DNA from 4 places in the Streptomyces sp. bgisy100 genome. Region 3 is predicted to be linked to each of the others. Evidence: riboswitches for the same ligand, from Rfam matches in the RefSeq annotation. Region 3 holds a riboswitch; each other region holds the start of a gene.
The links. Region 3 has a riboswitch for cyclic di-AMP ahead of AC3EQ1_RS28880 (M23 family metallopeptidase). Riboswitches for the same ligand answer to the same signal wherever they lie in the genome.
Positions count from the first base shown of each region.

Region 1: another riboswitch for cyclic di-AMP. It lies ahead of AC3EQ1_RS25850 (transglycosylase family protein); the one in region 3 lies ahead of AC3EQ1_RS28880 (M23 family metallopeptidase).
Region 2: another riboswitch for cyclic di-AMP. It lies ahead of AC3EQ1_RS15445 (C40 family peptidase); the one in region 3 lies ahead of AC3EQ1_RS28880 (M23 family metallopeptidase).
Region 4: another riboswitch for cyclic di-AMP. It lies ahead of AC3EQ1_RS13435 (transglycosylase family protein); the one in region 3 lies ahead of AC3EQ1_RS28880 (M23 family metallopeptidase).

Region 1 is NZ_JBYITE010000049.1:15,542-22,689, forward strand. Features, by position in the region: gene AC3EQ1_RS25825 (nucleoside triphosphate pyrophosphohydrolase) at 70-1,059, shown strand; gene AC3EQ1_RS25830 (DUF6479 family protein) at 1,088-1,492, shown strand; gene AC3EQ1_RS25835 (lysoplasmalogenase) at 1,675-2,445, shown strand; gene AC3EQ1_RS25840 (cytochrome P450 family protein) at 2,817-4,073, shown strand; gene AC3EQ1_RS25845 (LysM peptidoglycan-binding domain-containing protein) at 4,178-5,179, shown strand; cyclic di-AMP (ydaO/yuaA leader) riboswitch at 5,435-5,606, shown strand; gene AC3EQ1_RS25850 (transglycosylase family protein) at 5,611-6,282, shown strand; gene eno (phosphopyruvate hydratase) at 6,503-7,148, shown strand, end outside.
Region 2 is NZ_JBYITE010000019.1:41,118-48,265, reverse strand. Features, by position in the region: gene AC3EQ1_RS15455 (C40 family peptidase) at 1-58, opposite strand, end outside; gene AC3EQ1_RS15450 (hypothetical protein) at 301-654, shown strand; gene AC3EQ1_RS15445 (C40 family peptidase) at 901-2,043, opposite strand; cyclic di-AMP (ydaO/yuaA leader) riboswitch at 2,052-2,229, opposite strand; gene pcrA (DNA helicase PcrA) at 2,511-4,958, shown strand; gene AC3EQ1_RS15435 (M23 family metallopeptidase) at 5,148-7,028, opposite strand.
Region 3 is NZ_JBYITE010000066.1:2,222-9,369, reverse strand. Features, by position in the region: gene AC3EQ1_RS28900 (cytochrome P450 family protein) at 1-653, shown strand, start outside; gene AC3EQ1_RS28895 (hypothetical protein) at 777-977, shown strand; gene AC3EQ1_RS28890 (hypothetical protein) at 1,036-2,418, opposite strand; gene AC3EQ1_RS28885 (PP2C family protein-serine/threonine phosphatase) at 2,611-3,876, shown strand; cyclic di-AMP (ydaO/yuaA leader) riboswitch at 4,157-4,298, shown strand; gene AC3EQ1_RS28880 (M23 family metallopeptidase) at 4,310-5,374, shown strand; gene AC3EQ1_RS28875 (aldo/keto reductase) at 5,560-6,501, shown strand; gene AC3EQ1_RS28870 (PrsW family intramembrane metalloprotease) at 6,637-7,148, opposite strand, start outside.
Region 4 is NZ_JBYITE010000015.1:91,789-98,936, forward strand. Features, by position in the region: gene AC3EQ1_RS13420 (acyl-CoA dehydrogenase family protein) at 1-834, shown strand, start outside; gene AC3EQ1_RS13425 (TIGR03943 family putative permease subunit) at 919-1,680, opposite strand; gene AC3EQ1_RS13430 (permease) at 1,677-2,588, opposite strand; cyclic di-AMP (ydaO/yuaA leader) riboswitch at 3,291-3,432, shown strand; gene AC3EQ1_RS13435 (transglycosylase family protein) at 3,438-4,670, shown strand; gene AC3EQ1_RS13440 (hypothetical protein) at 4,949-5,305, shown strand; gene AC3EQ1_RS13445 (SDR family NAD(P)-dependent oxidoreductase) at 5,337-6,116, opposite strand; gene AC3EQ1_RS13450 (cupin domain-containing protein) at 6,113-6,610, opposite strand; gene AC3EQ1_RS13455 (transglycosylase family protein) at 6,946-7,148, shown strand, end outside.

The DNA.
Region 1 (7,148 bases), on a different contig from region 3:
CGGGGCGCACCGCAATCACCGGGTACGGCCCCCTGCCGACCCCCGACCGGGGCCTGGGGCCCCCGCCCGGTGGGTTACGTTCGACGCGTGACTGCAGATGCCCCCGGCCGAATCGTCCTTCTCACCACCAGCCACCGGGTCGCCCCCGGGCTGCTGTCCTGGCCCGCCTGGCAGGTGCTGCACGGCGCCGACCGGGTGCTGTGCGCCGACCCGGCCCACCCGCAGCTGCCGTATCTGCGCGAGGCCGGGATCACGGTCGAGGAGGCGGCGGCGGACGCCCAGGAGCTGGTCGACGACAGCGCGGGCGGCCGCACCCTCGTCGTCATCCCGTCCGGTGAGGGCGACGCCCGGCTGACCGACGGGCTCGCCCGGCTCGCCGGATCGGGGCGGGTGCAGATGCCCGACCTGGAACTGCTGCCCGCCTCCTACGACCTTCCGGGCGCACGCCTCCTGGACCTGGTACAGGTCATGGACACCATCCGCGCCGAGTGCCCGTGGAGCAGCGCCCAGACCCACGAGGGCCTGGCGAAGTACGGCATCGAAGAGGCCTACGAGCTGGTGGAGGCCATCGAGGCGGGGGACCGCGAGGAGCTCCGGGAGGAGCTGGGCGACGTCCTGCTCCAGGTCGTGTTCCACGCGCGCATCGCGCAGGACGACGCGGAGGAGCCGTTCTCCATCGACGACGTGGCGGGCACGATCGTGGAGAAGCTCATCCACCGGCACCCGCATGTCTTCGGGACGGAGACCGCCGAGAGCGCCGAGGACGTCAAGGCGCACTGGCGCCGGACGAAGGCCGCCGAGAAGCAGCGGGAGTCCGTGACGGACGGCATCCCGCTGGGGCAGCCCGCGCTGGCCCTCGCCACCAAGCTGGCCTCCCGGGTACGGACGGCGGGGCTGGAGGTGGCCGCGCCGGTGTCCGGGGGCGGCGGCGACCTCGGCGAGCGGCTGCTGTCCCTGGCCGTCCGGGCGGAGGCGGAGGGCATCGATCCGGAATCGGCGCTGCGGGCGGCGGCCCGCGCCTACCGGGACGCCATCCGGATGGCCGAACAAGCCGAGTGACCCCCCGCGACCCGGGTACTCGTCCGATATGTACCAGCAGCTGAGCTCGGACATCGCACTCCGGGACTACCTGGTCGGCATCGCCCCACTGGTGGTCGGAATCATCGTGGTGATTCTGTTGATCGGGGCCGTGTGGCTCGGTTACCGCGTCCGCTCGCGGGAGCCCGACCCGCCGCAGCAGCCCCAGCCGCGCGGCGGTGCCTGGGAGACCCAGGTCGAACACCGCAGCGGGGAGGCCCCGCCCAACCACGGGCCCGGCCACCAGGACGTGGCCCGGCCGCGCACGGATGTGTCCGAGTACCGCGAAGGGGACGAGGTCCCGCGGGACGGCATCCGGCACATGCCGTACGAATTCGGCTCCGGGTCGCGGACCAAGGACGACGGGGAGCCCCGGAAGTGGGACCACGGCGGCAGCGGCCACGGCACGGGATGACCCGGCGCGCGGGACGCGCCCGGACGGCGCGCCCGCCCAGCGGGATCCCGCCTCGGGCCGCGGGCCGGGGAGAGTTGCGCCCATGGACCGACGGCCCACCCACCCGACGGGCCCGGTGGGAGCGGCACATCACATCACCCCACCGTTGACGGGGCATCAGCGACATCGCGAGACTGCCTGCCATGGCGATCTTCGGGCAGGGCGGGCAGCGCAGGCGGACCGGGCAGGGCGGCTCCCGGCGGCAGGGCGTACTCCGGGCGGCGGCCGCGGCCGCACAGCAGCTGACCCGGCCCGACGGTCACGGGCGCGGCGCGCTCGCGGCGTTCGGAGTGCTCTCCGCGGCCGACCTGGCGGGCGTGAACAGCAGCCCGCGCGGACTGCGCCGGGCCGCGAAGCCGCTGCTCATGCCCGCGCTCGCGGTCCATGTGCTGCGCCGCCGGCCCGACACCTCCGCGCCGGTCCCCAAGGCCCTCGTCGCCGGGCTCGCCTTCGCCGCCGCCGGTGACACGGCGCTCCTCTTCGACGAGCACAAGCCCGCGTTCCTCCTCGGCATGGCGGCGTTCCTGGGCACCCAGGTCAGCTACACCGCGGGCTGTACCGGACTCGGCGCACTCCGCGGGATCGCGCGGAAGCCCTGGCCGGCGGTCGGCTGTCTGGCGGGCTGGGCCGCGGTGAACGCCGCCCTCGCGCCGACCCTCGACAAGCAGCTGCGGCTGCCGGTGGCCGGTTACAGCCTCGCGCTGGTCGCGATGACGGTCACCGCGCTCGGTGTGGGTGGCCGGGTCGGTGCGGGCGCCGCCGCCTTCCTGGGCTCGGACCTGCTGATCGGGCTCAAGGAGGCGGGCCGGGAAGTCCCCTCCCAGGAGGTGCTGATCATGGCCGGATACCTCCTCGGCCAGTACCTCCTCACCTCCGGCTGGCTGGAGCACCACGACGCCCGGCAGACCGCGTAACGCCCTCCGGCTTCCCGGGGGTCCCGGTCCGGCTCCCGGACGCCGGCCTCCGGCCCCGGCTCCCAAGCCCCCGCGGCCTCGGCTCCCGGACGCCGGCCTCCGGCCCCGGCTCCCAAGCCCCCGGCCCCGGCGTCCCCGCGGACGGGCCGCGGGGCCTCCCGGCGGGGCGGTTACGGTGAAGCGTGCCCCAGGAAAACCCCGATCCGACCCCGGACGTCACCGCCCCGGCCCACGAGACCCCGGACGCCACCGCCCCGGATGCCTCCACCGCGGACCGCCGGCCACCGGCGGCCACCGCCCCGCACGTCTCGCCTCCGGACGTCACCGCCCCGGCGCCCGAGACCCCCGCCACCCGGGCCCAGGACGCCTCGATCACGGACTCCCCGCCCCAGCTCTTCGGCTGGGAGTTCGCCGCCGACCCGTATCCGGCGTACGCCTGGCTGCGCGAGCACAGCCCCGTGCACCGGACCGCGCTGCCCAGCGGCGTCGAGGCCTGGCTGGTGACCCGGTACACCGACGCCCGGCAGGCCCTCGCGGACGCCCGGCTCTCCAAGAACCCCGTCCACCACAGCGAGTCCGCCCACGCCAAGGGCAAGGTCGGCATTCCCGGCGAGCGCAGCGCCGATCTGATGACCCATCTGCTCAATATCGACCCGCCGGACCACACCCGGCTGCGCCGCCTGGTGTCCAAGGCCTTCACCCCGCGCCGGGTGGCGGAGTTCGCGCCCCGGGTGCAGGAGCTGACCGACGGGCTCATCGACGGCTTCGCCGGGAAGGGCTCCGCGGACCTCATCCACGAATTCGCCTTTCCCCTCCCCATCTACGCCATCTGCGACCTGCTGGGCGTACCGGCCGAGGACCAGGACGACTTCCGGGACTGGGCCGGGATGATGATCCGGCACGGCGGCGGACCGCGCGGGGGAGTGGCCCGCTCGGTCAAGAAGATGCGGTCGTACCTGGCCGAACTGATCCACCGCAAGCGGGCGGAACCGGGCGACGACCTCATCTCCGGCCTGATCCGCGCCAGCGACCACGGTGAGCACCTGACCGAGGGCGAGGCGGCCGCGATGGCGTTCATCCTGCTGTTCGCCGGTTTCGAGACCACGGTGAATCTCATCGGCAACGGTATGTACGCGCTGCTGCGCCATCCCGTTCAACGGGAGCGGCTGCAGCGCTCCCTGGCGGCCGGCGAAACGGAGCTGCTCGCCACCGGTGTCGAGGAGCTGCTGCGCTACGACGGCCCGGTCGAGCTCGCGACCTGGCGGTTCGCCACCGAGCCGCTGACCCTCGGCGGGCAGCGGATCGCCGCCGGGGAGCCGGTGCTGGTGGTACTGGCCGCGGCCGACCGCGACCCGGAGCGCTTCGACGCGCCCGGCACCCTCGACCTCGCCCGCCGCGACAACCAGCACCTCGGCTACGGCCACGGCATCCACTACTGCCTGGGCGCACCGCTCGCCCGGCTGGAGGCACAGACCGCGCTGGCCACCCTGCTGCGCCGTCTGCCGGATATGCGACTTGCGGTGGAAACGGATGAATTGCGATGGCGTGGCGGGCTCATCATGCGGGGACTGCGGACCCTTCCGGTGGAGTTCAGCCCTACGGGAAGTGAAGGTTTGTCAACTACGTGACCAATACGTGATCTCGGCTACATCGTCTTGTGACTGCCGTGGGCCGCCGTTACTTTCAAGCGGTCCCCCCACGGCCCTCTGTCACTCGCTCGAAAGGCAACCGCATGCGTTCCGGGAACGGTCGACACCGCCGCCCCCGCCAGGCACCCGCCATCTTCGTCACCGTCGGCATGACCGGAGCGGGCATCGCGATGCCGCTGCTCGGGGCCACCGGCGCCCAGGCGGCGGACGCCGACACCTGGGACCGGGTCGCCCAGTGCGAGAGCGGCGGGCTGTGGAGTGCCAACGCCGGCAACGGCTTCTACGGCGGTCTGCAGTTCACCCAGGAGATGTGGGAGGAGTACGGCGGCCGGGACTACGCGCCGCGCGCCGACCTGGCCAGCCGCTCCCAGCAGATATCGGTGGCCGAGAAGATCCTCACCGACCGCGGGCCGGAGGCCTGGCCCAGTTGTGCCACCAACGCGCGGCTCCAGGAAGGGGGCGAGGCCCCCGACGTCGACCCCGGCAGCACCGAGCCGCCGGGCCCGCTGGAGTCCCTGCTGCCGCTCGACCCGGAGTACTCCGACGGCGCGTCGTCGTCCGGCAGAGCCGACGACGACGCGGACCGCGCGCAGAGCGACGACGCCGATGACGACAAGGGCGACGGCGGGAAGCGCGAGGACGACAAGAACGGCGACGCGAAGAGCGACGACGCGAAGAACGGCGACGCGGACGACGGCAAGAGCGGCGACGACAAGGCCGACGCCCACCGGTCCGACGAAAGTGACGGAGCGTCCGGCGGGAAGGGTGGCTCGGACGAGGACGGCTCGGACAAGGGCGGCGACGGCACCGGCCGGCACCGTGGCGCCCCCGCCGACGAGCAGGAGTCCGGGGACGAGGAGCGCGACAGCGGACGGCACGCCTCGCGTGGTGAGGACCGGGCCGACACGTCCGCGGACGGCCGGTACACCGTCCAACCGGGTGACAGTTTGTCGGATATCGCTCAGGAGTACGCCCTTCCCGGTGGTTGGAGCGCGCTGTACGCGTCGAACGAGGACGTCGTCGGCTCCGACGCGGACGTGATTCGCCCAGGCCAGGACCTCGATCTGAGCGATTCCGAAGGGTAGTTCGAGCCCTTTCCGCCCGTTGTGGGTGCGTGAGAGAAGCATCTCATCGGCCCAACGCACCTGTCTGGACGGTCGGATGGCCCTGTACCCGCCCTCACCTGCGGTGATGTGAGTGACGGGCGGGCAGGGAGGGGTTTGATGGGCGGGATGTCGCACTTTGAACCTGCGGGGCGGGTGTGCTTACCGTCGTGTCCGCTCGCCACCGCGGGCGCCTCCGACCGTCACGCCGAATCCTGCCGGCGGCCGGAGGGAATCGTCGCGAAAGCGCCGTAGGCAGGAGCGGGGGACCCAAGGTAAGTGCCGGACACGTCCGTTGAAGGATGAACGGGCCGACCGGCTAGGGGTGAAGCCCGGTGCGCAGGCACCGGGCCGGGCACTCACAGCCCGAACCCGACAGCTCACCTCGCAGGCGTCGGTGAGGAGACCGTTCCATGCTGCTTTCCGGCAAGAACAAGCATCGCCGTCCGTCCAAGGCCGTCCGTATGGCCGCGCTCGCCGGTCTGGCGGGCACCGCCGTGGCCGCCCCGCTGATCGGCGCCACCTCGGCCTCCGCAGCCTCCGTGGACACCTGGGAGAAGGTCGCCCAGTGCGAGTCCGGTGGCAACTGGTCCATCAACACCGGCAACGGTTACTACGGTGGCCTGCAGTTCTCCCAGTCCAGCTGGGCCGCCGCGGGCGGCACCCAGTACGCCCCGCGCGCCGACCAGGCCACCAAGGAGCAGCAGATCGCCGCTGCCGAGAAGCTGCTCGCCCAGCAGGGTCCGGGCGCCTGGTCCTGCGCCGGGGCCGGCGGCCTCACCGCGGGCGGCCCGGCCGCCGGTGTCGACACCGGCTCCTCCTCCGGCGACGCCACGGAGGACCGCGGTGCCCCGGAGCACGCCGACCGCAGCGACCGCCCGGCGGCGGCCCCGCAGAAGCAGGCCGCGCCCAAGCCCGTCAAGAAGGGCGACGGCGAGTACAAGGTCAAGTCCGGCGACACCCTCGGCACCATCGCGAAGGCCGAGGACGTCAAGGGCGGCTGGAAGAAGGTCTACGACCTGAACAAGGACATCGTGGACGACGCCGATGTGATCTACCCGGGCCAGCGGCTCCACCTGAGCTGACCCGCCTCCCGCTGCCCCGGCCCGGCCGGGGCAGCGGGCGTGCCGCCCCGGCCGAGCGCCCTGCCCCCGGACGCGCCCGGCCGGGGCGTGCTTTTGCGGGTCTATGGGCGCCTTTTCGTCTCGCCGGGCGGGCAGAGGCCGACCGATGCGGCCGGTCCGGTTAGGCTCGTGGCGCAGCGCCACCCAGACACTGCGAATCTGCGTCACACCCATGAAGGAGATGCTCGTGCCGTCCATCGACGTCGTCGTAGCCCGGGAAATCCTCGACTCGCGAGGCAACCCCACGGTCGAGGTCGAGGTCGGCCTCGACGACGGCAGCACCGGTCGTGCCGCCGTCCCCTCCGGTGCCTCCACCGGAGCGTTCGAGGCCCTCGAGCTCCGCGACGGTGACAAGAGCCGCTACGGCGGCAAGGGTGTCGAGAAGGCCGTCCTCGCCGTGATCGAGCAGATCGGCCCGGAGCTCGTCGGCTACGACGCCACCGAGCAGCGGCTGATCGACCAGGCGATGTTCGACCTGGACGCCACCCCGGACAAGTCCTCGCTCGGCGCCAACGCCATCCTCGGCGTCTCGCTGGCCGTCGCGCACGCCGCCTCCGAGGCGTCCGACCTGCCGCTCTTCCGGTACCTCGGTGGCCCCAACGCCCACCTGCTGCCGGTCCCGATGATGAACATCCTCAACGGCGGCTCGCACGCCGACTCCAATGTGGACATCCAGGAGTTCATGATCGCCCCGATCGGCGCGGAGTCCTTCTCCGAGGCCCTGCGCTGGGGCGCCGAGGTCTACCACACGCTGAAGTCCGTGCTGAAGGAGCGGGGCCTGTCCACCGGCCTCGGCGACGAGGGCGGCTTCGCCCCGAACCTGGACT
Region 2 (7,148 bases), on a different contig from region 3:
CGGTGGTACCGGTCAGCGATCGCCGCCTGGGCTTCCGGTGCGAGGCCACGGCCGCCATCACATCCTTCCAACGGTCCGACAGCCGCGGGGGGTTCGGCCGTCTGGAGGAGGACGCTAAGCCCGCCGGGCGGGAGCAAGTACGAGGATGAGCGGGACTGGGTCCTTTACGCGCGGGTCTGAACGGAAGCCCCGGGTGATTTCTCGCCGCTCTGGCGTTTCCCGGCGCGCGCATGATCGAAATGGCGATTGAGCCGGACCCGGCTGCGAGAGGGTGCTATGGGCCCGGTTACGCTCCGCCGCATGGACATATTGATCAATGTCTTCGTCGGCCTGCACATCATCGGCATCGCCTCGCTGCTCGGCGGATTCCTCACCCAGATGAAGGCGATGGGCCAGGGCACGGCGCGGTTCGTCCCCGCGATGCTGCACGGCGCGCTGACCATGCTCGTCACCGGCGTCGCGCTGGTCGGCCTGAACCAGGCCGACGACCAGACCCCGAACACCGTCAAGCTCGGCGTGAAGCTCGCCCTGCTGGTCGTCATCCTCGCCCTGGTCTACGTGAAGCGGGACGAGGAGAAGGTCGAGAAGGGCGCCTTCGCCGCGGTCGGCCTGCTGACGGTCGCCAATGTGTTCATCGCGGTGCTCTGGACGTAGCCCCGCAGTCCCGGCCCGGGACGTAGCCCCGCAGTCCCGGCTCTGGACGTGCCCCCGGAGTCCCGGCTCTGGACGTACCCCCGGAGTCCCGGCCCGGGACGTGCCCCCGGAGTCCGGGAAAGGGGGCGGCCCCGGCCGGTCGGAAGCGACACCCGACCCCGAGGCGCCCCTTCACAGGCCACCCGCCCCCGAACGCAGTGCGCCCCACCGGCGGTCCGGTGGGGCGCACTCCGCGTCGTCGGCCGGTTACGAGGGGCGGACGCTGCCGTAGATCGGCATGTAGGTGATCGCCTCGGTGCGGACGTTGGCGCCCGGCTTCGGGGCGTGGACCATCTGGCCGTTGCCCGCGTAGATCCCGACATGGCTGATGTCGTCGTAGAAGAACACCAGGTCACCCGGCTTGAGGTCCTCGGTGGCGACCCGGGTGCCGACCTTCACCTGGTCCCAGGTGGTACGCGGCAGGGAGACCCCGGCGCTCTTCCACGCGGCCTGGGTGAGCCCCGAGCAGTCGAAGGAGTTCGGGCCGCTGGCGCCCCACACGTACGGCTTGCCTATCTGCGCCTTCGCGAAGGCCAGCGCCTGGGCGGCCTTGGCCGAGGCGGTGCCGGAGTCCGAGTCCTGGCCGGTGCCGGTGGAACCGCCCGTGGCGTCGTCCTGCTGGGCCTCCTCCCGGCGCTGCTTCTCGGCCTGCTCCCGGGCCAGCTCCTCCGCCTTGCGCTGGGCCTCGGCCTGCTTCCGGCGCTCGATCGCCGCCAGCCGGGCCTTCTCCTCGGCGGTCAGGTCCGACAGCAGATCGCGCGCCTCGGCGAGCTTGCGCTGCACGGTCCGCTTGCTGGCCCGCAGCCGGTCCTGCGAATCGGTGAGGGACTCCAGGCTCCGGGTGGCCCTGCCCCGCTGCTCGGACGCCTTCTCCTGCTCCTCCTGGAAGTCCGAGACGGCGCGCTGCTGGCGCTGGGTCATCCGGTCCATCAGGTGGTTCTGGTCGAAGTAGTCCTGCGGCTGCTCCGAGAGCATCAGGGTGGCGGTCGGGGCCATCCCGCCCTCGCGGTACTGGGCCGCGGCGAGGCCGCCGAGCTTGCGGCGGGACTCGTTCAGCCGCTCCGTCCGCTTCGCGACGTCGTCGACCAGCCGGTCGGTGCGCGACCGCTGGGCGTCGGTGCGCTCCTTGGCCTGGTTGTACTCCTGGGTGGACGACTCGGCCTGGCGGTACAGGTCGTCGACCTTCTTCTGGACCTCTTCGATGCTCTGCCGCGGCTCGTCCGGCGCGGCCTGGGCGCTCTGCGACAGCAGCGTCGCGGACGCCATCGCCGCGGTGGTGAGGCCGACGGCCGCGCGGCTGGAGCCGGGGGAGGCGAGAATACTGGTCCGCGGTTTGCGGTGCGACGCCAAGGCGCGCGTCTCCTTCCGTGGACCGCCTACCGGGTTAGCTGTCGGGTTCGGGCGGATCGGAAGGCTGCCCTACGGCCCGTGCACGGCGTTCGATCCGCGTGCGGAGGGCCGATTCACCCCATTGTTGCTTTGTGGGTCCCCGGCTCCGGGTGCCTGAGGCAGGGCCGGACTCGGCGGAGGCCGCCCGTGCCGACGCGGTCGTCGGCGGGTGGTGCGAGCCGCCTGAGCGAGCACGGTAGCCAATGTGTGGGGGTGCTGTGAAGGCTGGTGTTCGATATGCCCGAAACCTTTTCGTGACCTGAGGTGTGAGCTGGATCATGCCGACCCCCGGCCTGCTGCCGGCCGGGCCCCACGGCCTGCTCCTTGCCCGCCGGCGGACCGGCGGCGGCCGGAACGGGACGGTCGAGGCCGCACGGACGCGGGAACCGGTGTGGGCTGTCGGTCCGGCCGCCTAGACTCGGTGGGCGATGAGCAGCCTCTTTGACGACAGCTTCCTGGCGGACCTCGAGCACTCGGGCGAGGAGCCCCCGCCGCCGCCCGAGGAGTCCGCGCACCCGCGGGAGGAGGTCCCCCACGACCTCTTCGAGGGGCGCTTCGACCACCCCGTCCAGCGGGACGCGTACTACCGCGACGGCGCGCCGAGGCCTGCCATCGACCCGGCCGCGCTGCTCGAGGGGCTGAACGAGCAGCAGCGCGCCGCCGTCGTCCACACCGGATCGCCGCTGCTCATCGTCGCCGGCGCCGGCTCGGGCAAGACCCGGGTGCTGACCCACCGCATCGCCCACCTCCTGGGCGCGCGCCACGTCCACCCCGGCCAGATCCTCGCGATCACCTTCACCAACAAGGCCGCCGGGGAGATGAAGGAGCGCGTCGAGGAGCTCGTCGGCCCCCGGGCGAACGCCATGTGGGTGTCCACCTTCCACAGCGCCTGCGTCCGCATCCTGCGCCGGGAGAGCAAGAAGCTCGGCTTCACCTCCAGCTTCTCGATCTACGACGCCGCGGACTCCAAGCGCCTGATGTCGCTGGTCTGCCGGGATCTCGACCTGGACCCCAAGCGGTATCCGCCCAAGTCGTTCAGCGCGAAGATCTCCAACCTCAAGAACGAGCTCATCGACGAGGAGACCTTCGCCGGGCAGGCCGCGGACGCTTTCGAGAAGACGCTCGCCGAGGCCTACGCGATGTACCAGTCGAGGCTGCGCGAGGCCAACGCCCTCGACTTCGACGACATCATCATGACCACGGTCCACCTGCTCCAGGCGTTCCCGGACGTCGCCGAGCACTACCGGCGGCGCTTCCGGCACGTCCTCGTCGACGAGTACCAGGACACCAACCACGCCCAGTACACGCTGGTGCGCGAGCTGGTCGGCACCGGGGAGACCGTGCCGGGCCAGGACGTGGCCGAGCTGTGCGTGGTGGGCGACGCCGACCAGTCGATCTACGCCTTCCGCGGCGCCACGATCCGCAACATCCTCCAGTTCGAGGAGGACTACCCGGACGCCACCACGATCCTGCTGGAGCAGAACTACCGCTCCTCGCAGACCATCCTCAGCGCCGCCAACGCCGTCATCGAGCGGAACGAGAACCGCCGCCCCAAGAACCTCTGGACCGAGGCCGGCGCGGGCGCGACGATCACCGGCTACGTCGCCGACACCGAACACGACGAGGCGCAGTTCGTCGCCGACGAGATCGACCGGCTGACGGACGCGGGCGACGCCCGCGCCGGCGACGTCGCCGTCTTCTACCGGACCAACGCCCAGTCCCGTGTCTTCGAGGAGATCTTCATCCGGGTCGGGCTGCCCTACAAGGTCGTCGGCGGCGTCCGCTTCTACGAGCGCAAGGAGGTCCGCGACGTCCTCGCGTACCTGCGGGTGCTCGCCAACCCCGAGGACACCGTGCCGCTGCGCCGGATCCTCAACGTGCCCAAGCGTGGCATCGGCGACCGGGCCGAGGCGATGATCGAGGCGCTGGCCGCCCGGGAGAAGGTCTCCTTCGCCCAGGCGCTGCGCCGGGTCGACGAGGCGTACGGCATGGCGGCCCGCTCCGCGAACGCGGTGAAGCGGTTCAACACCCTGCTGGAAGAGCTGCGCACCATCGCCGAGTCGGGCGCCGGCCCGGCCACCGTGCTCGAAGCGGTCCTGGAACGCACCGGCTACCTGGCGGAGCTCCAGGCGTCGACCGACCCGCAGGACGAGACCCGGATCGAGAACCTCCAGGAACTCGCCGCCGTGGCACTGGAGTTCGAGCAGGAGCGCACCGAGGAGGACCCGGGCACCCTCCCCGAGTTCCTGGAGCGGGTCGCGCTGGTGGCGGACTCCGACCAGATCCCCGACGAGGACGAGGAGGGGTCCGGCGTCGTCACGCTGATGACCCTGCACACCGCCAAGGGCCTGGAGTTCCCGGTCGTCTTCCTGACCGGCCTGGAGGACGGCGTCTTCCCGCACATGCGCTCGCTCGGCCAGACCAAGGAGCTGGAGGAGGAGCGGCGGCTCGCGTACGTGGGCATCACCCGGGCCCGGGAGCGGCTCTTCCTGACCCGTTCCACCATGCGCAGCGCCTGGGGCCAGCCCTCCTACAACCCGCCGTCGCGGTTCCTGGAGGAGATCCCGGCCCAGTACCTGGAGTGGCGGCGCACCGGCCCCGCGATGCCGTCGGCGTCGGCGGGTGCCATGGCCGCGGGCTCCTCGCTCTCGTCGTCGCGGACCAAGGCGGGCCCGAGCGGCTTCGCCACCCGCCGCACCACCGACCGGCCGGTGATCTCCCTCGCCGTCGGGGACCGGGTCACGCACGACCAGTTCGGGCTGGGCACCGTCATGTCGGTCGCGGGCAGCGGGCACGACGCCAAGGCGACGATCGACTTCGGCGACGAGAAGCCCAAGGTCCTGCTGCTGCGGTACGCGCCGGTGCAGAAGCTCTGACGGGGGCGGGAGCGGGGGCCGGGGCCGGGGGCCTGACCCGGGAGGGGTGAGGCTCGGACCGGCTCCCGGGGTGGAGCGGCGGAGGCCGGGCGGCATCCCGACGGATCAGGGGGCCGGCCATCGGCCGAGGATCGCTCCGGTTCGCGATCGACGACCGCTCCGGTTCGGGCTGCTCCGGTTCGGGTTGCTCTAGTTCGGGTCGAGGCCCTTGCCGCGCAGCCAGGGCAGCGGGTCGATGGCGTCGTCGCCACCCGGGTGCACCTCGAAGTGCAGGTGCGGACCGGTGGAGTTGCCGGAATTGCCGGAGAAGGCGATGACGTCCCCCGCCTTGACCGAGCCGGAACGGATCTTGGTGCTGCTCAGGTGGCAGTACCAGGTCTCCGTGCCGTCGGGGGCGGTGACTATGGCCATGTTGCCGTAGGCGAGGTTGTACTGCGTGCGGACGGTGCCGTCGGTCGCCGCCATCACGGGCGTGCCGTAGCTGACCGGGAAGTCGATGCCGGAGTGCAGCGACATCCAGTTGACGCCCGCCTGCCCGAACGTCGCGCTGAGCCCGTGCTGTTCGACCGGGATCGCGAACTTCGGACGCAGCGCCTCCCGGCGCGCGGCCTCCGCCTCCTTGCGCTTCTTCTCCTCGAGCTGGCGCTGCTTGAGGTCGATGCGCTCCTGGGTGCGGCTGGCGCGGTCGGCGAAGTCGTCGGCGTCGGCGCTGAGCGTCGCCAGCTGGGTGTCCATCTTGTTGTTGGCCGCGGACGGTTTGACGGCCGCCGGATCGGGCGCGGCCTGGGTGGTCTTGGACTCGTCCGGGGTGGTGTTGCTGACGGAAGCCGCGGCGATCCCGGCCACGCCCATCACGGCGACGGACGGAACGGCGACGGTGAGCAGGGCGGACCGTCGGGCGGGCATCCGGCGGCGGGTGCGCGCGGAACCGCCGCCGCTCCGGCGCGGGCCGGGCAGGAGGGTCGCCGCGGGCTCGTCCTCGTACTCCGCACGGCCGTCGGCCGCGGTGCCTGCCGCCATGCCGTGGGCGGCGGCCGCGTCGTGGCCCGGGGCGGGCTCCGCGCGGTGCGGCTCCTCCACGGCCTCGAAGACCGCGGTCTCCATGGCGGCGAACTCCGCGGGGTCCACCGCCTCGAACGCGGCAGGATCCACGGCTTCGAACGTCGCGGTGGCTTCGAAGGCCGCGCCGTCCTCGGTGTCCGTCCCGGCGGGCCGGCCGTAGGCGTCGTACGCCTCCGCGCCCGCGGGGGTCCCGTCGGCCGTCGGCGCCGTCGCGTCCCACGGCTGGGGCTGCCCGCTCTCCCACGCCTGTGCGGCGTCGGCGGCGTTCCATGCCTGGGTCTGCTCGGCGTCCCACAGCTGTGTCGCGTCGGCGCCGTCCCAGCTCTCCGCTCCGGCGGCCCCGGTCCACTGACCGGTGTTCCACTGGCCGGAGTTGTGCTCGCCGGAGTGGTACTGGCCCGAGTGGTACTGGCCCGAGGTGTGCTGGTCCACGGGGCTGTGCTGGTCCATGGGGCTGTGCTGGTCCATGGCGTACGAACCGGTCGGGTACTGACCGGTGTCGTACGAGCCGGTGCCCGCCGGGTCGGCCCACCCCGCGGGGCTCCAGTCGCCGGTCCCGTAGGTCGTCTCCAGCGGATGGGGTGCCGACGGGGCGGGGATGCCCTGCGCCATGCCGTGATCCGCACCGGTCCACAGCGAGGCGTCGTACTGCCCGCTGTCGTACATCCCGGTGTCGTAGGTCGTCGGCTGCGCGGTGTACGCGACGCCGTAACCGTCGGTGCCCTGGCCGCCGTTGTGCCACTGCCCGGCGTCCGGTACCTGGTCCGCGGGGTAGGCGGCGGGGTGGGCGTACGCGCCGGTGCCGTAGCTGCCAGGCATCTCCCCGAAGAGCGGGTCGCCGTGCCCGTAGGCCGCGCCGAGGTTGTCGAAGGTTCCGGTGGCATAGCCGTCGTACGCGGCGTGGGCACTCGGAATTCCCTGCTGCTCGTACGGCGCGTGGAGCCCGTACGAGGCGTCGGGGACGTGACCGGTCAGGGACGAGTCCTCCGACGGGTGACGGTTGTTCACCACCAACTTCTCTTTCGCCTCGGCAGCAGGAGAATTAGCGGCGACTGTACCCGGCGGTATGCGGCGGCGACAATCTTCAACAGGTTTCCGGTGGCCCGGGAACGGGCATTTGGCCGCCTT
Region 3 (7,148 bases):
TCGCCGGGCTCGTGGCGGTCAAGCGGAAGGAGCCCGGCGACGACCTGACCAGCGTGCTGATCGCGGCGCGGGAGGAGGACGGCTCGCGGCTGACCGAGGCCGAGCTCGTCGACACCCTGCTGCTGATGATCAGCGCCGGGCACGAGACCACCGTCAACCTGCTCGACAACGCGATCAACGCGTTGCTCACCCGTCCCGACCAGCTTGCACTGGTCCGCGCGGGCGGGGCGAGCTGGAGCGATGTGATCGAGGAGACGATGCGCGTCGAGGCCCCGGTGGCGAGCCTGCCGCTGCGGTACGCCGTGGAGGACATCGACGCCGGCGGGGTGACCCTCCGCAAGGGGGACGCGATCCTCGCCGCCTACGCCGCGGCGGGGCGCAACCCCGTCTCGCACGGACCGGACGCGGACCGCTTCGACGCCACCCGGGCGGACAAGGAGCACCTCGCCTTCGGGTACGGCGCGCACCACTGCCTGGGGGCGCCGCTGGCCCGGCTGGAGGCGGAGATCGCGCTGCCCGCCCTCTTCTCCCGCTTCCCGGATCTGGCGTTGGCCGTCCCGGCGGACGCCCTGGAGCCGGTGGAGTCGTTCATCTCCAACGGCCACCGGAGCCTTCCCGTCCGGCTGACGTCGGCGGTTCCGGTGGGCGGCTGACCGGCTGCGGGCCCGGTGGGCCGACCGGCCTGCGCGTACGGACCGTGTTCGCGTACGGACCGTGTCCACCGGGGCGCCCCGCGGCCGTTGCCGGGGCGTGCCCGGGTGCCGTTTCATGGCCCCATGGCAGCCATGGACGACGAGGCGCGGGCGGCGACCGGGCCCGGTCCGGAGCAGCCGGAGCGGCCGCGGCCGGCCGTCCGGGAAGAGGGCGGGGAAGCCGCCTGTCTGCTGCACCGGGTCTGCACCGAGTGCGGGCGGATGAACGAGCGGGCCGGCGTGGTGCGCTGCGAGGCCTGCGGCGCACCGCTTCCGACGGATTGAGCTGCCGAGGGGCCGGGGTGGGTCGCGCGTCGGCGGCCCCGGACCTCACGCGACGCGCTCAGAACCCTCCCCCACCGAAATCGCCGCCCCCGAAGCCGCCGAAGCCTCCGCCGTCCCCGCCGAAGCCGCCGCCGAAGTCGCCCGAGTTGAAGTCGCCTCCGGAGTAGTCGCCGCCGCTCCAGCCGTCACCGAGGCCGTCCGCCCCGTACGCGTACGGCGCGTTGAGCATGCTGCCCAGCAGCGTGCCCGCCAGCAGCCCGGGGAGGATGCCGCCGCCGAAGTAGCCGTAGGCCCACGGGCTGTAGAGCGGCCCGGCCTCCCAGTACGGCCGCCGGCCGGAGGGGGTGTCCACCGTGCGGCCCATCGGCTCCTCGCCGTCCGCGATGCGGGCGGCGTCCGCGGCGCACACCGGCACGCTCCGCTCGCCCGCGCCCTCGGGCGCCCACTGCACGTCCTGGACCGAGGGGCCGTGGCGCGGATCGAAGAAGCACGGCGGACGGCGGTCCGGGAGCGGGTTCCCGTCCCGTCGGGCCTCCAGCGTGGTCAGCGCGAACCGCCCGTCGTCCAGCGCCTGGGTCACGCCCCGGACGTCGTCCGGCCGCCGGGCGCCGTCCATGGCGCGCTTCGCCCGGTCGTAGCAGTCCAGGGCGCGGGCGTAGTCCTCGCGCATCGCGTCGTCCGTCGCCGGGGCGGAGGGGGCGAAGTCGATCCGTTCGAGCTCCTCGCCGAACGCGGTGATGTCCTCGTCGACCACCGGACGGAGCGTGGCCAGCTGCGCCCGCTCCCGCTCGGTCCGGCGCTTCTTCCCGCGGCGGGACACCAGGAACACGGTGGCGCCGGCGACCGCGAGGAGGATGCCGAAAGTGACCGCCAGGCCCGCGCCGCCGACCTTGTTGTAGCCGGTCGAGGTGCCCGTGTCGGTGTTCGAGCCACCGCTCCACGAGTCGGGGGCGTGACCGTTCGCCTGCTCGACGGCCTGGTCGACGAAGCCGGTGACCGTGGCCTTGACGTTGCCGTCGCCGGAGCGGGCCGCGGCGCCGGTGAGGTTGTCGACCGTGTTGCGCGACATCACGGAGGAGTCGGCGCCGGCGTCGAACCGGTCGCCCAGCGCGACCGCGTAGACACCGGTGATGCCGGTCTTGGTCCGCAGGTCCTGGAGCAGCGTCGACGGGGGGAACTCGGAGGTGGCGGGGAGCACGGCGACGAAGACCGGCTTGTCCGCCTTCTTGATCTTGTCCGCCAGGGCGTCGGCGTCCGCGGGAGGCAGCTGGGACGCGGCCCGGGGATCGACGTAGACGGGGCCCTGTTTCAGGGCCGCGGCGGCGCTGTCCAGTCCGTCCGCGGCCCGGGCGCCGGGAGCCATCACGGCCACCAGCACGAGAGCGGCGGCCACCAGCGCCAGCACCGGCCAGCAGGCCGCGCGGCGTACTGCGCTCTTCATACTTACGACGCTAACCCCAAAGGCGGAATAATGGGCTATTCAGGCATATCGGATATAGCGGCAGGGAATGGGGTGGGCCGGTGTCCATCACGTGGCGTACGCCGATTCGCCGTCCGGCCGGTCACCGGAGAGCCTGAGGGGGCGGTGCCGTACCGCTCCCGCGCCATGGACGGTAGGAGACACGAGGTGGGGATGCGAGTCGGGGGATCTGGCCGCACGGGCCGCAGGCTCCGCGGCACGGACCGGGCTCCGGGCGAACGCGACGACGAGAACCGCTCCGCCGGCCGGTCCCGCGTCGCCCGCTGGATGCCCGCGCTGCTGATCATCGGCGGGCTGACCTTCGACCTCTCGACGCCGGCCCGGTTCACCGGCTCCCCCTTCTTCTCGGCCGCGCCGCTGGTGGCCGCGCCGTTCTTCTCGCTGCGGGCCACGGCTGCCGCGGGGATCGCCGCCGGGGGAGCGGTCGTCGCCCTGCACCTCTACAACGGCGACGCGGGCGACATCGAGTCGGTGACGGAGCTGGTCACCGTGCTGACCGTCGCCCTGCTCGCGCTGTTCATCAACCGGGTGGTGCGGCGCGGGGACCGGCAGCTGGCGTCGGCCCGCAGCATCGCCGAGGCGGTCCAGCTCGCCGTCCTGCCGACGCCCGACGAACGCATCGGCGGCTTCCAGGTCGCCGCCCGGTACGAGGCGGCGCTGGCCGACGCCCGGATCGGCGGGGACCTCTACGCCGTCCAGCAGACCCCGCACGGGGTCCGCCTGATCGTGGGCGACGTCCGGGGGAAGGGGCTGGGGGCCGTCGCGGCGGTCGCCGTGGTCATCGGTGCCTTCCGGGAGGCGGCCGAGGAGGAACCGGATCTGGTGGAGGTCGCCGCCCGGCTGGAGCGGGCGCTGGCCCGCGAGGCGCGGGGCGAGGACCTGGACCGGTTCGAGGGCTTCACCACCGCGGTGCTGGCGGAGGTGGGCGCCGCGCGCCCCTCCGCCACCGACGGGGCGCCGCCCGAGGGCACGCTGCGCGTCCTCAACCGCGGCCACCCGGCGCCGCTGCTGCTCTCCGCCGACGGCTCGGTGTGCGGGGTCGAGCCGGGGGTGGCCTCGCTGCCGCTCGGGATGGGGGATCTGGGGGCCTGGCCGGAGCAGGTCGACACCTTCGACTTCCCGCGCGGTTCGACCCTGCTGCTGTTCACCGACGGGGTGACCGAGGCCCGGGACGAGAAGGGGGTCTTCTACGACCCGGCGAAGCGGCTCGACGGCCGGCTGTTCCCCGGGCCCGACGCCCTCCTCGACGCGCTCGTCGAGGACGTGGCCCGGCACACCGGGGGCGAGCCGGCGGACGACATGGCGCTGCTGGCGGTCAGCCGGCCGGGGCGGCGGCAGCCGGAGCGCCGGAGGACCGTGGGGCTGACCCGTGGTCCGGACGAGGGCAGGGCCGCCGCCCCGGCACCCTACGGTCCGTGACCGGAATGCATCACTTCGCATAACAAGTGACGCACGATCAGCCGGAACGTGTTTCGCGGGCCCGCTCAACTCGCCCCTATTGGGCGGCACATGTCCGGATTGATCCTACTCCAATCTGTTAACGATCAACGAGAACCGCTTGGAATCCGGCCCCGGCCCTATTAACGTTCGATAACGCAGCGCGGTCGTCCCAGCCGTCACAAGAGACGGCACCGTGCGCCATCGCCGAATCCCGCACACACAGCACCACCCCGCAGGGCCTGCACCACCGGACACACCAGCTCCACCTGCACCACCTGCACCCAGGGAACCGGGGAACCAACACCTTGGGGTGAATCGGGCGTCTCTCCCAGAGGGGTCCGTAGGAGACCTTCCTGCTCCGAACCCGTCAGCTAACCCGGTAGGCGAGAAGGAAGGAAAGGAGTGCGCCCGCGTGGCGTCCAACAGGCCTGCCCCCGAATCCCCGTACACACCCCAGAGTTTCGATCCCGGATTCGGTGAGGAACCCCCGGCCGCGGCGGGTGAGTGGAATCCGACCGAGGAATCCGTCGCCCCGGTGCGCGGCCGGCACCGCGTCGTCAAGCAGCGCGGTGGCGGCATGGCCCGTAGCGGCGCCGTCCTCGGCGTGGGCGTCTTCGCCGCGGTCGGCGCGGGTGGCATGGCCAGCGCGCAGGAGAAGCCGCCGGTCTCCATCTCCATGCCGGACCTCTCCTCCGTCTCGGAGAAGCTTCCCGACGCCGCGTCCCTGCCCGGCATCGGCTCCCTGGTCGCGGACGACGCGGAGCAGGCCCCGGTCGCCGTCGCCTCCGCCGCCCCGCTGAGTGACGCCGGGCTCACCGCCGACGAGGCCGCCGACGGCACCGGCGCGGGCGAGGCGCTGCGCGCCCGCATCATGCGCCAGGCCGAGCAGCAGCAGAGCGCCGCCGAGAAGGCCGAGCGCGAGGCCGCGGAGAAGGCCGCCGAGAAGGCCGCCGCGGAGAGGGCCGCCGAGCAGGCCGAGCGGAAGAAGGCCGAGGCCGCCGCCGCGAAGAAGAAGGCGGCGGAGGAGGCGGCCCGGGAGGCCCGTGAGAAGGCCGAGGCCGAGCGGCTGGCGAAGCTCGCCAAGCAGTTCACCGTCCCGGTCTCCTCCTACACCCTCACCTCCAGCTTCGGCCAGGCCGGCGACCTCTGGTCCAACGACCACACCGGCCAGGACTTCGCGGCCCCCACCGGCACCCCCGCCAAGGCGGTCCACGGCGGCACCATCACCCAGGCCGGCTGGGCCGGGGCGTACGGCTACCGGATCGTGCTCACCCTCGACGACGGCACCGAGGTCTGGTACTGCCACCTCTCCTCGATGACGAAGACCTCCGGCAAGGTGACCACGGGCGAGACCATCGGCCGCGTCGGCGCCACCGGCAACGTCACCGGTCCCCACCTCCACCTCGAGGTCCGTCCCGACGGCGGCTCCCCGATCGACCCGGCCTCCTGGCTGCGGGACCGCGGCCTCTCCATCTGACGGCCGCTCCCGCCACCGGCGCCCGCCGCCGCAGCCTCCGACAGCCCTGGTGACGTCCCCCCGACACCAGGGCTGTCGGCCTGTCCGCGGCGCCCCGGCGCAACCGCCCGCGGTACGGCAGCAGCCTCCGCCGTACCGCAGCTGCCGACGGAATAGCCCCCGCCGCCCCCCAGTTGACGCCTGATATGGCTGACCAGCGCAAGTCCCTCGGCGACCTGACCGTCTCCCCGCTCTGCCTCGGCGGCAATGTCTTCGGCTGGACCGCGGACGAGGCGGAGTCCTTCGCCGTTCTCGACGCGTACACCGCGGCCGGCGGCAACTTCGTGGACACCGCCGACGCCTATTCCGCCTGGGTGCCGGGCCACGTCGGCGGCGAGTCCGAGACGGTCCTCGGCAACTGGATGGCGGCCCGCGGCAACCGCGCGGACGTCGTGATCGCGACGAAGGTGGGGGCGCACCCCGACTACAAGGGGCTCTCCGCGAAGACCGTCAAGGAAGCGGCCGAGCAGTCGCTGCGCCGCCTCCGCACCGACTACGTCGACCTCTACTACACGCACTACGACGACCCCGGCCTCCCCGTCGAGGAGTTCCTCACCGCCCTGGACGCGCTCGTCCGGGAGGGCAAGGTCCGGCAGATCGCCGCGTCCAATATCACCCCGGAGCGGCTGGAGGAGGCGCTGCTCTGCTCCGAACGGGAGGGCCTGGCGCGGTACGTGGCCCTCCAGCCGCACTACAACCTGGTCTCCCGCCACACCTACGAAGGCCCGCTCGCCGAGGTCGCCGCCCGGCACGGCCTGGGCGCCGTGCCCTACTTCGCGCTCGCCGCCGGCTTCCTCACCGGCAAGTACCGGCCGGGCACCACGGTGGACAGCGCCCGCGCGGGCCGGGCGGCGGAGTACCAGGGCACCGAGCGCGGCGAACGTGTCCTGGCCGCCCTCGACCGGGTCGCGACCGCGCGGGGAGCCGAGCCGGCCGCGGTCGCCCTGGCCTGGCTCGCCGCCCAGCCCACCGTGGCGGCACCGCTGGCCAGCGCCCGCACGGTGCAGCAGCTCGGCACCCTGCTGGCGGGCGCCGGCCTCCGGCTGGACGAGCACGAACTCGCGGCTCTGACGACGGCCTCCGCCTGACGGAGCTCCTGATCGTCCCGGACCGCCACCTTCAGCACGGCCGGGCGCGGGCTGCCGCAGCCCGGGAGCTCCGCAGTGAACCGGAGTGCCCTGCCCGACGGCTCCGTACCGGGGGTCCGAGGGCTGCGACCGCCCTCAGGGGCCGTACGGGCGGTTGCCGGGTCCGTGCGGCGGCCCGTACGGACCCGCGGCCTGCCCGTACGGCCCCTGGCCCTGCCCGTACCCCTGAGCCGGCGCCTGCCCGTACCCCTGGCCCTGCCGCGGATACGGCCGGCCGGACGGCTGCGTCCCGCCCGGCGGCCCGTATCCGTACCCGGGCGGCGGCGGTGTCCACGGCTGCGGCGCGGGCCCGGTCCAGGCCGGTGCCGTCATGCGCGCCGCGTGGGCCAGCGCGGGCTGCGCCATGTCCTTGCGCTGCCAGAGATGGTGCAGCAGCTCCTGTTCCCGGGCGACGAAGTCCGTGCCCGCCGCTCCCCGGTGGGCGCGCTGCCGCAGGAACGCCAGGGCCGTCGCGCAGACCTGGTACTCGACGACCATCCGGCGTCCCGCCGCGCCGTGGGTGCGGCGCGCCACGGTCCGGGCGATCGACCGCGCCTTCATGGAGGACAGCGCGTGCGGCTCGGCCGGCGCCAGCCAGCCCGCCGCCA
Region 4 (7,148 bases), on a different contig from region 3:
GACGTCGCCTCCATGCGCACCCGAGCGGTGTACGACGCGGCCAAGGACGAGTGGGTGATCAACGGCATCAAGACCTGGGCCACCAACGGCGGCATAGCCAACGTCCATGTGGTCGTGGCGGTCGTCGACCCGGAGCTCGGCTCCAGGGGGCACGCCTCGTTCATCGTCCCGCCGGACACCCCCGGGCTCTCCCAGGGGCAGAAGTTCAAGAAGCACGGCATCCGCGCCTCGCACACGGCCGAGGTCGTCCTGGAGGACGTCCGGGTCCCCGGCCACTGCCTGCTCGGCGGCAAGGAGAAGCTGGACGAGCGGCTGGCCCGGGCCCGTGAGCGGGCCCGGGAGGCGGCGCCGGCCGGTGGCGGCGAGCGGCTGCGGAACGCGGCCATGGCCACCTTCGAGGCGTCCCGCCCCGCGGTCGGGGCCATGGCCGTGGGCACCGCCCGGGCCGCCTACGAGGAGGCCCTGGAGTACGCCCGGACCCGCACCCAGTTCGGCCGGCCGATCATCGACAACCAGGGCGTCGCCTTCCAGCTCGCCGACATGCGCACCCGGATCGACGCGGCCCGGCTGCTGGTGTGGCGGGCCTCCTGGATGGCGACCACGGGCAAGGCGTTCACCTCCGCCGAGGGGTCGATGTCCAAGCTGTTCGCCAGCGAGACCGCCAAGGAGGTCACCGCCCAGGCGATCCAGATCTTCGGGGGCAACGGCTTCACCCGGGAGTACCCCGTCGAGCGGATGCACCGGGACGCCGCCATTTACACGATCTTCGAGGGGACCAGCGAGATCCAGCGCCTGGTGATCGCCCGCACGCTCTCCGGACTTCCCATCCGCTGACGGTTCGCGGCGGGAGCCCGCTTGCGGGAGGCCACCGTGCCGGTACCGGTACCGGCACGTTGGCCTCGGTGGCGGGGGCCGGGCTCAGATTCGGGGCACGGAGTCCATGTACGGGTTGGCCGGCTGCGCGATGTGCTCCACGTCGTCCGCGTCGAGGGCCGCTCCGGCCGACGGCCTGCCCGGGGTGCCGGAGGGGTGCCAGGTGCCCGTCACGCTCACCCAGGAGTCGGCCGGCGGCTCGGGCATGCCGCGCATCTCGACCTTCACGGACCGGGAGTCCGCGGCGCAGCAGCTCAGGACGAGCCGGGTGAGGTACCAGACCTCGCCCTTGCCGGGGGTGACGAAGCCGGTCAGCCGGACCCGGCGGTCCGCCAGGCTGCGCGCCGTGTCCTGGCGGGCCCGGGCCTGGAAATCCGACAGGGCCAGCGGCACGGGGGAGGTGCGCGGCAGCGCGGGGAAGCGCTGCTGCTCCTCGGCGGCCGGGACGCGCTCCCGGGCGGCCGTGTACGAGCCGAGCGCGGGCGGGGTGAAGAACAGCAGGGTGAGGGCCGGGAGGAACAGCAGCCAGGCGACCCGCGGCCCGCGGCGGTGGTCGTGGCCGTGGTCAGTGGCGTCCGCGTCCCCCTCCTCGCCGGTCCCGGCGCCGTCGGTGCCCGGACCGGCGAACGGGAAGCCGTCCCGCGCCGCCCCCACCAGACCCAGCGCCACCAGCAGGACACCGGAGAGGACCAGCGGGACGCGCAGGCCCTCCTTCACGTAGCGCAGGTACATGTCGCTGAAGAGCGCGATGTGCAGGAGCCCGGCGCCCGACAGCAGGAGCAGCAGCACCTGGATGTTCCGCTTCACAGGAGCCACCAGCCGGTCAGCGCGCTGCATCCGACGGCGACGAGGGCCGTGGCCGAGGAGAACCGGACGGCGAAGGCCCGCCCGAAGGTGCCCGACTGCAGGGCGACGAGCTTGAGGTCGACCATCGGCCCCACCACCATGAAGGCCAGCCGGGCCGTCGGGGAGAAGCCGGTCAGCGACGCGGCGACGAAGGCGTCCGCCTCGGAGCAGACCGCGAGGACGATCGCCAGCCCGGCGAGGAAGAGGACGGAGAGCCAGGGCGATCCGGAGAAGGCGTCCAGCACCGAACCCGGTACCACGACGTTGAAGGTCGCCGCCGCCATCGCCCCGAGCACCAGGAATCCGCCCGCGTGCAGGAAGTCGTGCTGGAATCCTAGCCGGAACTCCTCCCACCGGCTGTTCCCGGCCGTGTGGCCGCCGCCCTGGGCCGGCAGGCGCAGCCATTCCGCGCGGCCGAGCCGGATCCACAGCCATCCCATGATCACCGAGGTGAGGAGCGAGGCGACGAGCCGGGCGGCCACCATGCCGGGATTCCCGGGGAAGGCCACGGCCGTGGCGGTGAGCACCACGGGATTCACGGCCGGGGCCGAGAGCAGGAACGTCAGGGCGGCGGCCGGGGCGACGCCGCGCCGGATCAGGCTTCCGGCCACCGGTACGGAGGCGCATTCGCACCCCGGCAGCACCACACCGGCGGCGCCGGCGACGGGGACGGCGAGCGCCGGCTTCCTCGGGAGCAGCCGGCTGAACGCGTCGGCGGGCACAAAGGCGTTGATGGCGCCGGACACGGCCGTGCCCAGCAGCAGGAACGGAAGGGCCTGGATCACGATGGCCACGCTGACCGTCCGCCAGGCCTGGACGCCCGGGTGGGCGAGCCGGCTCCCGCCGCCCAGGGCCAGCGCCGCCGCCACGGCAACCGCGACTGCGGCGACGGCGATCAGGGGAGTCGCGGAACGGTTGCGCCCCCGGAGCAGGGCGGTCGCGCCGGAGGCGCGCCGCACCGGCGGCGAGGTGTCGATCAGCTCTTCCGCTCTCTGCACACTGACTCCGCACGTCCGCGATCAAGGACCACACGATAACCGGGGGAGAGGCTGCCGCCGGGGTTGCCACTGCGGTGAGCGGGTCGGTGAATCATCCGTTTCGCCGGATATGCGCCGCTGGGGGAGTGGTTCGGGGTACGGATGATGGCCGGCGGGACGTATGCCGCGAACACTCATCAATACTGCCGACTGCCTGTAAAGCCGAATTGAGCCCCAAAAGCGGACATTTGGCTTCGTGGTGACCCATTTCACAAAGGTATTTCCGGGGTGTGATGTCGCACACGCGAAAAGCGTGAATCCGGGCAACTCGGTTACCGCCCGCCGAACGTGAGAGTCGTTCAGTAGTAATGCGAATAGCTCTCGGATCAAGATCCGGAGCTCAGTGTGACGCCGTCCCGAGTGGATCTACCGAAAGGCGATTCCGGGGAATACTCGCCACTTGTCGGAAAGAATTCGGTGCGCTTACTTTTACCGCTGCCTGCCCATGAAAGGGCGGGCCATACTCTGTCGGAGCGCCGAGTCCTGCCGCCGGTGGAGGGGAAACAACAAACGCACCACGGCAGGAGCGGGGGAACCAGGTAGGTGCCGGACCGCGCAACAGGCGAGGAACGGCTTGGGGTGAAGACGCGCCGCAGCGCACGACGCTGCTCAGGGCGTGGCCGGGCAACTCCAGCCCGAACCCGACAGCTCACCTCGCAGGCGTAGGAGAGGAATACCCCTATGTCTGCACGCGGACGTCACCGCCGGTACAGCCCCGGCCGTATTTCCCGAGCTTCTCTCATCGCCGCCGCCGGTAGTGCCGGAATCGCCCTTCCGCTCATCGGTGTCGGTTCGGCGCAGGCCGCCTCCGTCGACACCTGGGACAAGGTCGCGGAGTGCGAGAGCGGCGGCAACTGGAGCATCAACACCGGTAACGGCTTCTACGGCGGCCTGCAGTTCACCAACGACACCTGGCAGGCCTTCGGCGGCGGCGACTACGCCGCGCGCGCCGACCAGGCGACCAAGGACCAGCAGATCGCCATCGCCGAGAAGGTTCTCGACGGCCAGGGCCCCGGTGCCTGGCCGGTCTGCTCCGGCAAGGCCGGGCTGACCCAGGGCGGCGCCGCCCCGCAGATCAGCCCCGACGGCGGGAAGGCCGCCCCGGCCGAGTCCGCCCCGAAGCCCCAGGGCGAGCAGGGCAAGCCGGCCGAGCGCAAGGCCGGCACCGGGTCCGGGACCCGCTCGTACACCGTCGTCCGCGGCGACACCCTGTACAAGATCGCCACGACCCACGACGTCAAGGGCGGCTGGCACCGGGTCTACGAGAGCAACCGCGAGGTCGTCGGCGGCGACCCGGACCTGATCCTCCCGGGCCAGAAGCTCACCCTGGGCGGCAAGGAGCAGGGCGCCCCGAATCACGACGCCCCCAAGCGTGAGTCCGAGCGGCCGGCCCCCAAGCACGAGGCCCACCGGGCCGCCGAGCACAAGGCCGCGCCGAAGCCCGCCGCGAAGGCCGAGCCGAAGCAGCAGGCCGCCCCGGCCAAGGCCGCCGCGCAGAAGTCCGCCGACGGCTTCACCGCCCCGGTCGACGACCTCTCCGTGGGCACCCCGTACCACCAGTCCGGTTCCAGCTGGTCCAGCGGCTACCACACCGGCACCGACTTCCCCGTGCCCACCGGCACGAAGGTGAAGGCCATCGGTGCGGGCGAGGTCGTCTCCGCGGGCTGGGGCGGTTCCTACGGCAACCAGGTCGTCATCCGGCACGCCGACGGCAAGTACAGCCAGTACGCCCACCTGTCCTCGCTGTCCGTCTCGGCCGGCCAGTCGGTCACCGGCGGCCAGCAGATCGGCCTGTCCGGCTCGACCGGCAACTCCTCCGGCCCGCACCTCCACTTCGAGGTCCGCACCGGTCCGGACTACGGCTCGGACATCGACCCGGTCGCCTACCTGCGCGAGCACGGCGTCAGCATCTGAGCCCACGCGCCGGCCCGGCGCGTGGCACCGAGGCCCGGGGCGACCGACCGGCCTCACCGACGGACCGAGGCGCGGCCCGCCCGTGCCTCGCCGTCCCCCGCCCGGCCGAGCGGTCCGGGACCGCGACCGCGGATGTCCGAGGGCGGGGAACGGCCCCGCCGTGCGGCCGGATGGGTGATCCCGGAGGCCGATCCGCAACCGGAGGGAGAAACCGGCCGTCGGAACGGGAGACCATGATTTCCCCCTGACCGATGGGGAATTGAAGGAAGGCACCGACCATGGCCGATCCGACGGCAGTCACGATGGAGCTCCCCCCGCGGCCCGACGCCCCGGACCCGGCCCGGATCGGCGGCCATCTGACGCCGGCCGACGGGCTGCGGCTCATGCTGCACGCCGAACTCACCCGGGCCGCCGTCCCGCCGCACCCCGACGACCTGCGGGTCATCCACGATCTCGCGCAGCTCGACGAGGACGCCGTCGGAACCATCGTCCGCTGGCTCCGGCAGGCCGCCGGCAGCACCGTCACCCTGCCGCCCCGCACCGTGAGCCGCTCGGCGCGCACGGTCCCGGCCCCGGCGCAGCCCCCGGCGCCGGAGCCCGCCACCCGGGTGGACCCCCGGCTTCTCGCCTGGTGACGTACCGGGACGACCGTGTCCGGTGCGGTGCCTACCAGGGCGACCGGGCCGTCACCCCGCCGTCCACCACCAGGTCGTGGCCGGTGACCCAGTCCGCCATCGTCGACGCGAGGAACACGCAGGCACGGCCGATGTCGGCCGGGCTGCCGATCCGCCCGAGCGGCGCCGCGGCCCGGTAGCGCTCCACCCCCTCGGGCCACGCCTCCTCGATGCCGGGGCGGCTGATCAGGCCGGGGGAGACGGTGTTCACCCGGATCCCGGACGGTCCGTACTCCACCGCCGCCGCCCGGGCGTGCTGGATCAGGGCCGCCTTGGACGCGGCGTAGTGCGCGTGCCCCGGCGCGGGGGAGGACCCCTCGATCGAGGCGACATGCGTGACCGTGCCGCCCGTGCCCGCCCGCCGCATCACCTGTACGGCCGCCTTGGTGCAGCAGAACGCGCTGATGAGGTTGGTGTCGACCACGGCGCGCCAGTCGGCGGCGGTCATCGACGCCAGCTCCTGGACCGGCTGGACCCCGGCGTTGTTGACGAGTGCGTCCACCCGGCCGAAGCGCGCCGCCGCGGCGTCCATCAGCCGTTCACACGCCGTCTCGTCGGTGAGGTCGGCCGCCACCGCCCATGCCGTGCCGCCCTCGCCGGTGATCCGTTCGACCACGTTCCGGGCGCGCTCGGCGCCGGTGTGGTGGTGGACGACGACCTGCGCCCCGGCCCGCGCGAACTCCCCGGCGATGCCCGCCCCCACGGTGCCCGCGGCGCCCGTCACCACGGCCACCAGCCCGTCGAGCGCGGGCAGTCGCCCCTGCCCGGTCATGCGGTACGGCACAGGGTGCGGATGAGGTCCCCGTGCAGCGGATAACGGGCGCTCAGCTCGTCCGCCTCCCCGCCCTCGTAGTCGACGGGGGAGAAGCCGGGCGCCATGGTGCAGCCGAGGAGCGTCCGGGCGCCCCCGGGGCGTACCCGGGCCCCCATCCAGGTGCCGCCGGGCACCACGTACTGGAGGTGCGCTCCGGCGCGGATGTCCGGGCCCAGGACCTCCACCCGGGAGTCGCCGCCGGGCTCCAGGAGGAGCAGCTCCACCGGGTCGCCGAGGTGGAAGTGCCAGACCTCGTCGCGCGGGAGCCGGTGCAGCGCGGAGAAGTGGCCCTCCTCGGCGGAGAGCAGCAGCAGGATGGCCGATCCGGCCGGGTGTCCGTCGGGCTGTTCCGGTCCGGCCCAGGTGCGGTGGAAGAGGCCGCCTTCGAGGGGCAGCGGCCGCAGGCCGTACATCCGGGCGAGCTCGTCCGTGGAAGGGAGGGGGTCCGGCATGTGCTGCCTCCGTCGGGGGGTCCGGTTGCACGGAAAGGGAGAATTCAGACGTCCGGGGCCAGTGTTGATGGTGTGTGACGCACCTCACAGTAGATGCCATTCCGCTTCGCTCTCTGCGCCCGGACGGCCATGTTCCGGCCATTTTCAACAGCCGGACGAGTTTCTTCGCGTCAATTCTCAGGGCGCCGTCCCGGACACAACGGGATTGCTCCCGAAGGAAAGTGATGCCCTTTCATGCGTACCACCCTATCGATCTTCAGTAATTGGCACACTCTGGTGGCCGTGAAATGCCTCCCGTCACCCCCGGCGCGCCCGCGCAGGAGAGGAAGAGCTCTATGCCCCCACGTGGACGCCATCGCCGTTACCAGCCGAACCGGATCTCCCAGGCATCCCTCACCGTCACCGCCGGCGGCGCCGGCATAGCCCTGCCGCTGGTCGGTGTCTCCGGAGCCGAGGCGGCGTCCGCCGACACCTGGGAGCGGGTGGCGGCCTGCGAGAGCACCCACCAGTGGCACATCAACTCCGGCAACGGCTTCTA